2 regions of the Halomonas sp. ANAO-440 genome follow, and region 1 is predicted to be linked to the other one. Evidence: predicted binding sites of a transcription regulator. Region 1 holds the regulator's gene; the other holds the start of a gene.

The links. Region 1 encodes PhoB, which activates phosphate uptake and scavenging genes when phosphate is short. Its sites were predicted from a motif close to TGTCATANNNNTGTCANA; they were not measured.
Region 2: a site for PhoB is predicted at 2,192-2,209, ahead of KZO25_RS06285 (DUF6482 family protein). Genes of this name have one in related genera too.

What each region holds. Positions count from the first base shown of each region.
Region 1 covers NZ_JAHXBV010000002.1:40,366-44,702, reverse strand. The annotation lists gene pstA (phosphate ABC transporter permease PstA) at 1-520, shown strand, start outside; gene pstB (phosphate ABC transporter ATP-binding protein PstB) at 602-1,396, shown strand; gene phoB (phosphate regulon transcriptional regulator PhoB) at 1,515-2,204, shown strand; gene phoR (phosphate regulon sensor histidine kinase PhoR) at 2,206-3,513, shown strand; gene phoU (phosphate signaling complex protein PhoU) at 3,497-4,225, opposite strand; gene pstB (phosphate ABC transporter ATP-binding protein PstB) at 4,245-4,337, opposite strand, start outside.
Region 2 covers NZ_JAHXBV010000005.1:256,747-261,083, reverse strand. The annotation lists gene KZO25_RS06300 (K+/H+ antiporter subunit F) at 1-40, shown strand, start outside; gene KZO25_RS06295 (Na+/H+ antiporter subunit G) at 51-485, shown strand; gene hemH (ferrochelatase) at 585-1,658, opposite strand; gene KZO25_RS06285 (DUF6482 family protein) at 1,818-2,120, opposite strand; gene KZO25_RS06280 (hypothetical protein) at 2,335-2,628, opposite strand; gene dnaB (replicative DNA helicase) at 2,704-4,092, opposite strand; gene KZO25_RS06270 (carbohydrate porin) at 4,247-4,337, opposite strand, start outside.

The DNA.
Region 1 (4,337 bases):
CCGCTTACCGTCGCCGACCTTCGGTTCGCCGGCGCTGATCTGGGCTTCGCTGACCCTGGCGCTGCTGACCCTGCCGGTGGTCATCGTCTCCACCGAGGAGGGCCTGGCGCGGATTCCCTCCTCGGTGCGCCAGGGCAGCCTGGCGCTGGGGGCGACCAAGTCCGAGACGCTGTGGAAGGTGGTGGTGCCGCTGGCCACGCCGGCGATGATGACCGGCATGATCCTGGCGATTGCCCGAGCGGCGGGGGAGGTGGCGCCGCTGATGCTGGTGGGGGTGGTCAAGCTGGCGCCGACGCTGCCGGTGGATGGCAGCTTCCCCTTCGTGCACCTGGACCGCCAGATCATGCACCTCGGCTTCCATATCTACGACGTCGGCTTCCAGAGCCCCAACGTCGAGGCCGCGCGGCCGCTGGTCTACGCCACGGCGCTGGTGCTGGTGATCCTGATCATCGTGCTCAACATGACCGCCATCAGCATCCGTAACCGGCTGCGCGAACGCTACCGCGCCGCGTCCGATTGACGCCAACCCGACTGCATGGCGGCGGCCTGGGCCGTCGCCACGATACTTAAGAGGCGAGAGATGACTACCATGACGTCAGCCATGACCACCGCCAGCCATCGTGACGCCATGCGCGGCATGGGCAAGACCACTTTCAAGGTGCGCGACCTCAACCTGTTCTACGGCAAGGACCAGGCGCTCAAGGGCATCGACCTGGATATCCCGGCCAACAAGGTGACCGCCTTTATCGGCCCCTCCGGCTGTGGCAAGTCGACCCTGCTGCGCTGCTTCAACCGCATGAACGATCTGGTCGATATTTGCCGCGTCGAGGGCGATATCCTGCTCGACGGCGAGGACATCTACGCCCGCGGCGTGGATGTCGCCGAGCTGCGCCGCAAGGTGGGCATGGTGTTCCAGAAGCCCAACCCCTTCCCCAAGTCGATCTTCGAGAACGTCGCCTACGGCCTGCGCCTGCAGGGCGTCAACAGCAAGTCGGTGCTCGACGAGGTGGTAGAGCGCTCGCTGCGCGGCGCGGCGCTGTGGGACGAGGTCAAGGATCGCCTCGGCGACAACGCTTTCGGCCTCTCCGGCGGCCAGCAGCAGCGCCTGGTGATCGCCCGGGCCATCGCCATTGAGCCGGAGGTGATCCTGCTCGACGAACCGGCCTCGGCGCTGGACCCGATCTCGACGCTGAAGATCGAGGAACTGATCCACGAGCTCAAGGAGCAGTACACCATCCTCATCGTCACCCACAACATGCAGCAGGCGGCCAGGGTCTCCGACTACACCGCCTTCATGTACCTCGGCGATCTGGTTGAGTTCGGCGAGACCAACACCATCTTCACCGAGCCCGAGAAGAAGCAGACCGAGGATTACATCACCGGACGCTATGGATGATGCCGGCACCCACCGTCGTCACTTCCACCGGGTCGCCGGGTGCGATAGCGCTGTCATCGAAATGACATGATATCGTGCTGTTATCGTCATCGACCCGCTACTGAGCTAGAGGCCCCGAATGACAGCCAAGACCGTTCTGATCGTCGATGATGAAGCGCCGATCCGCGAAATGATTGCCGTGGCCCTGGAAATGGCCGACTACCGGGTGCTCGAGGCCGACAACGCCCAGACCGCCCACGCCATGGTCGTCGACCACCAGCCCGACCTGCTGCTGCTCGACTGGATGATGCCCGGCACCAGCGGGATCGAACTGGCCCGTCGCCTCAAGCGCGAGACCACCACCAGCGAGCTGCCGATCATCCTGCTCACCGCCAAGGGCGAGGAGGACAACAAGATCCTGGGGCTCGAGGCCGGCGCCGACGACTACATCACCAAGCCCTTCTCGCCGCGGGAACTGGTGGCCCGGCTCAAGGCCGTGCTGCGCCGCTCCACCCCGAAGGGGGTGGAAGACCTTGTCGAGGTCGAGGGGCTCGAGCTCGACCCGGTCAGCCACCGGGTCAGCGCCAACGGCAAGTCGCTGGAAATAGGACCCACCGAGTACCGCCTGCTGCAGTTCTTCATGACCCACCAGGAGCGAGCCTATACCCGCGGCCAGCTGCTGGACCAGGTGTGGGGCGGCAATGTCTATGTCGAGGAGCGCACCGTGGACGTGCATATCCGTCGCCTGCGCAAGGCCCTGGGCGATGACCACCAGCATCTGATCCAGACCGTGCGTGGCACCGGCTACCGTTTTTCCATCAAGGTCTGACATGCGCCTATGGAGCCATGAAATCTGGCGGCTAGGGCTGTTGGCCGGGGCCGGCGGCCTGATCGGCTGGTTCTTCTCGGCCTTCGGGCTCGGCCTTGCCGCCGGCATGGGCGTCTACCTCTACCGCCACCTGCGCCGGCTTCGCGCCCTTCACCGCTGGCTCACCCGCAACCCCCAGGCCGAGCCACCCGCCGCCAATGGCCTGTGGGGGGAGCTGTTCGATCGGCTCTACCGCTATCAGAAAGGCCAGCGCCATACCCAGGAGCGGCTACGTACCACGCTCAAGCGCATCCAGGAGTCCTCCGAAGCCATGCGCGACAGCGTGGTGATGCTCGACCAGCATGGCGACCTGGAGTGGTGGAACGGCGCCGCCGACCGCATGCTGGGCCTGCGCACCCACCAGGATCGCGGCCAGCACATCACCAACCTGGTGCGCGATCCGCGCTTCGTCGCCTACTTCAATGCCCGCGACTACCGTGACCCCCTGACGCTGCCCTCGCCCATCGACGAGCGGATGGTCCTGCAGATCCAGATCACCCTCTACGGTGACGACGAGCGCCTGTTGATGGCGCGGGACATCACGCGCCTGCATCGCCTGGAGCAGATGCGGCGCGACTTCGTCGCCAACGTCTCTCACGAACTGAGGACCCCGCTGACCGTGCTGGCCGGCTATCTCGAGACCTACGCCGACAACGCCGACCAGCTGCCACCCCGCCTTGCCCGCAGCCTCGCCCAGATGCAGGGGCAGACCACGCGCATGCAGAGCCTGGTCAACGACCTGCTGCTGCTGTCACGTCTGGAGCTCGAGCAGAGCGGTGACGACCACGCGCCGCTGGACATGAGCGAGCTGCTCGAGAGCGTCCGCCACGATGCCGCAGCGCTCGCCAACGGCCAGCAGCAGATCTCGGTGGAAATCGACGAGCAGCGGCCGCTGCTCGGCAGCGAACAGGAGATTCGCAGTGCGGTATCGAACCTGGCCTACAACGCCGTGCGCTACACCCCGGCAGGCAGCCAGATCGTCCTGCGCTGGAAGGCGTGCGGCCCAGGTGCCTGTATCGAGGTAGAAGACAACGGCGACGGCATCGACCCGGAGCATGTGCCCCGGCTCACCGAGCGCTTCTACCGGGTCGACAAGGGCAGAAGCACTGCCACCGGCGGCACCGGCCTGGGGCTGGCCATCGTCAAGCATGTGCTGCTGCGCCACGACGCGACCCTGGAGATCGATACGCGCCCCGGCCAGGGGGCGCTGTTCCGCTGCGTCTTTCCCGAAGGGCGGCTGGTCTCACGGCGCCTCAACCACGACGCTTGAGCGCATCCTCATCGATCTGGTCCGGGTCCATGTGGCGAATATCCAGCCCCTTGACCAGGTAGATGACGTACTCCGCCAGGTTGTCGGCATGATCACCGACCCGCTCCAGGGCACGCAGTATCCACATCACGCTTAGCACCGGACCGATGGCGCGGTTGTCCTCCATCATGAAGGTCATCAGCGAGCGCATGGCGCTGCCGTATTCGTCGTCCACCGCCTCGTCCTCCCGCACCACCTGCAGCGCCAGCTCGGTATCGAAACGGGCGAAGGCCGTCAGCGCATCGCGCAGCATCTTGCGCACGTGCTCGCTGATGTGGCGCACTTCCACCAGTCCGCGCACGGTGGTGCCGCTCTCGATCAGGCTCAGGGCGTTGCGGGCGATCTTGCTCGCTTCGTCGCCGATACGCTCCAGGTCCGCCGTGGCACGGATCACCGCCAGTACCAGGCGCAGGTCCGACGCCGCCGGCTGCCGGCGCGCCAGCACCCGGGTACACTCGTCGTCGATCTTGAGCTGCATGTCGTTGACCTGGCGATCTCTGTCGCGGACCTTCTCGGCCAGCCGGCTGTCGCCCTCGAGCAGGGCCCTGACCGCCTCCAGGACCTGGTTCTCGACCAGCCCCCCCATGGTCATCAGGTGGGTCTTGAGCTCCTCCAGCTCCTGATTGAACTGCCGGGAGATATGCTGGCTATGGGTGTCGCTGGTGATGTCCATGTGACTCTCCTGGTGACCGTCAGGCCATGCGGCCGGTGATGTAGTTTTCGGTGCGCGCCAGGCGCGGGTTGGTGAACAGGCTGGCCGTGGGGGCGTACTCCACCAGTTCACC
Region 2 (4,337 bases), on a different contig from region 1:
TATCTGTCGCTACCTGCTGCGCGGCGATATCATCGAATGAGGAAGATGCCATGACCTTCTACGTCATCGCCGAAGGCGTGATCGCCTTCCTGCTGGTTGCCGGTGGTGTCTTCGCCTTTACCGGCTCGCTGGGCATGCTGCAGTTCAAGGACTTCTTCATGCGCCTGCATGGCCCCACCAAGGGTACGACCCTGGGGATCGGCTGCATCCTGATCGCTTCGATGCTCTACTTCACCATCACCCAGCGCGAGCTTCACGTACAGGAACTGCTGATCACCCTGTTCCTCTTTATCACCGCCCCGGTGACCGGTCACATGCTGGCCAAGACCGGCCTGCATATGCACCTTCGGTTCATCACCGGCACCCGCGGCTCGGTGCCCGAATTCCGCGACGAGGACGTTGGCCAGAGCCGAGTGGCACGCCCCGCGCGAGCCAAGCACCCGTGGAAATATCGCAAGGCCAAACGAACGCGCATGCGTCGCTGAGCCTTTGCTACCCAAGACAACCGCGTTAGTCTCCACGAAACGGGCTGCCAACAGGCAGCCCGTTTCGCTATCCGATGACGGGACAGGCGATAGCCGCCCTCAGCACCATCCAGACAGTTCGCGTCGTATGACAGCGACCAGTGCGGCGATATGATCATCGCGGTCGTTAAGGCAAGGAATATAGGTGAAGCGTTCGCCACCGGCGGCAAGGAAGCTCTCCTTGATCTCCTCTTCGATCTCCTCGAGGGTCTCGACGCAGTCGGCTGAGAAGGCAGGCGATACCACCGCGATATGCTTGTGGCCGCGGCGGGCCAGTTCGGCCACATGCTCTACCGTGGCCGGCCCCACCCACTCCTCCGGACCGAACTTCGACTGGAATGCGGTGACGATGGCATCGTCGGGCCAGCCCAGGCGCTCCTTGAGCAGTCGCGTCGTCTTCTGGCACTGGCAATGGTAGGGGTCACCTTCCATCAGATAGCGTTTCGGAACACCATGATAGGATGCCACCAGTACCTCCGGCGGCGTTTCGGCGGCAGCGTAGCCCTCCTCCACCGAGGCTGCCAGGGCATCGACATAAGCCGGCTCATCGAAATAGGCCGGCACGGTACGAAACGCCGGCTGCCATTTGAGCTTCATCAGCGTACGAAATGCCTGGTCGTTGGCCGTGGCGGTGGTCGGCGAGGCGTACTGGGGATAGAGCGGAAAGAACAGGATACGATCGCAGCCCTGCGCCTGCATCCGCCGCAGCACGCTGTCGGTGGAGGGGTTGCCGTAGCGCATGCAGAAATCGACCACTACCTGATCGCCATACAGTGCCTCGAGCTCTTCGGCGACCTTGCGGGTCTGTTCCCTGGTGATGGTCAGTAACGGACTTTCATCCCTCTCGGTGTTCCAGATACCGCGATAGGCCCGGCCGGAGCTGAAAGGTCGCTTGGAGAGGATAATCAGTTGCAGCAGTGGCTGCCACTTCCAGTCCGGATAGTCCACCACCCGCTTGTCGGAGAGGAACTCATTGAGGTAGCGACGCATCGACCAGTAGTCGGTGGCATCCGGCGTGCCCAGGTTCGCCACTAGAACCCCGACCTTCCGCTTCGCCACGGGCGGATGGTCCGCTGCCGCATGGGCCAGCCGCCCCTTGCCGGGCTGATCCTGTTCCACTCCCGCTGAGGTCATGCACGCTGCTCCTTCTGGTCAATGACGGATAATGGTCGGTGACTCACGACAGCGGACAGTTTATCAGGCCAGGCGCCCGGAAGGGGTAAAAAGCTGTACTCGATCAAAAAACTGTACAGCTTGCGAAGAGCGCTGTTGCCAGGCTGGCAACCAGGTCAATCAGAAAACCAGAGGCATGCGTGAGGTCAAGGGATCCTGATAGTGAGCCTCACGACCGACGACTTCATCATGAGGCACATGCTGTACCAGGAAGGCACGATGGATTCCGGCCCGCTGGAGTTCCAGATACACATCCTCCAACGAGCGAAACACGACTGGCTTGGTGCGCCTTGTCAGCAGGTGCCGGGCGCCTTCCATATCCTCCAGTTCAACCTGATAGCAGTGACTGCCCGCGTGAGTAATGACGCGAATTTCGTAGTTATCGTGATTGGCCGCAAAGGCCTTGAGATCATTGAAGTCCATGGTTCCCTCCATGTAACGGACATTGAATGGCGCAATATCAGATGCAGCTCGGGCACAGCATGACTGCGCCCGATGGCATTAGCATGACAGTAGCATATTGAAAGTGAGACTACCGGACAGCGGAAGGGTTCCGTGATATGGGACTCAGGCAGCCGGTATTACGCTAGAATCGCCAAGAGGCAGTTAATCTTGCGTCAGACCGACAGCGGAAGGGCTACTGATAATCTGAGGGATCGATAGCCTTGGCCAGCGAACGGCGATCCACCCACTTACCCGCCTTGGTCTCCTTGTAGCGAAACACCACGCGATCACCAACGGCCACCGAGAGTTCGGCATCTTCGGTCTGATAGCTGTATGCCTCGCCCTCCACAACCAGCTGAAAACGGTAGAGGTCAGGCATCCCCAGCCACTCCTTGAAAGGGCCTTCCCGCTCCAGCGATTGCAGTTCGCCACGCGCCTCCAGCTTCGGAGCGCGCTGCTGTTTGCCGCGTCTGAATCCGCTTGCCATGCTACCTCCTGGTGATCTATCGGGGGGTCGGCATTATACGGTGCCCACTCGCAGGCTCAAGGCCCCGAAAGCGGATCAACTTCCAAACGACTCGCCATAGGTGTCAGGTGCCAGATCCTCGAAGCGGGTATAGCGCCCGATAAAGGCCATATGCACCGTACCGATGGGGCCGTTACGCTGCTTGCCGATGATCAGTTCTGCTAGCCCCTGATTATCGGGATTATCCGGATTATAGACTTCGTCGCGGTAGACGAAGGCAATGACATCCGCATCCTGCTCGATGGCGCCGGATTCACGCAGATCCGACATCACCGGCCGCTTGTTGGGGCGCTGTTCAAGCGAGCGGTTGAGCTGCGACAAAGCCACTACCGGGCAGCCGAACTCTTTCGCCAGGCCTTTCAGGGAGCGGGAGATTTCCGATATCTCGCCGGTCCGGTTTTCAGAGAAGCCCGGGATCTGCATCAACTGAAGGTAGTCGATCATGACCAGCGCCATATTGCCGTGCTCACGGACCAACCGGCGAATACGCGAGCGCATCTCGTTGGGTGACAGCGCTGCCGTGTCGTCGATGAACAGCTGCTTGTCCTTGAGCAGGTTCACCGCCGAGGTCAGCCGTGGCCAATCCTCGTCCTCCAACTGTCCGGTACGCACGCGTGTCTGGTCAATGCGACCCAGCGATGACAGCATGCGCAGCATCAACGATTCGGCAGGCATCTCCATGGAGAAGACCATGACCGGCTTGTCACTGGCGATCACCGCATGCTCGACCAGATTCATGGCGAAGGTGGTCTTGCCCATGGAGGGGCGTCCGGCAATGATCACCAGGTCGGATGGCTGCAAGCCAGTTGTCATTTCGTCGAGATCACGAAAGCCGGTGGACAGGCCCGTCATCTCACCCTGCATGTTGAACAGCTCGTCGATGCGATCCACCGCCTTGGCCAACAGCTCGCTCATGCCGATGGGGCCGCCCGACTTGGGACGTTCTTCGCTGATCTGGAAAACCAATCGTTCGGCCTCGTCGAGCAGCTCATCGGCCGGCCGGCCCTGCGGGCTGAAAGCGCCATCGGCGATCTGGCTGGCCGCCCGGATAAGCTTGCGCAAGGTGGCTCGCTCGCGAACGATATCGGCATAGGCACGAATATTGCTGGCCGACGGCGTATTGCGCGCCAGTTCGGCCAGGTAGGCGAGACCACCGATGGTACCGAGCTGGTCACGCCCTTCCAGCGCCTCGGAGAGCGTCACCACATCCAGCGGCTGGCTGGCTTCTGCCAGACCGGTCATCGCATTGAAAATCAGGCGATGCTCGTAGCGATAGAAATCGTCCGCCACCAGCCGCTCGGCCACGGTATCCCATGCCTGATTATCGAGCATCAGTCCGCCCAGCACCGACTGTTCCGCCTCAAGCGAGTGAGGCGGCATCTTCAGGGCAGCGGTTTCCTGATCCAACTCGAGGGTTTCATTCATGGCATGGCAACCTGCAGGGAAACGGACCCTGCCATTCTACCCGATGGGCGTGGCCCGCCCTACCTCTCGAAACGACAAAAACCGCGACCGTTTCCGGTCGCGGCAAGGATCGAAACAGCACGCTAGCCTATCGCCCGGCTTTGCCGAGCCTTGCTCAGAACCACACTTCGGTCTGCACGCCGAAGCTCCACTGCCCGCCGGTGAAACCGTCACTGCCGAAGGCGGACGTCGTATCGTAATCGTTG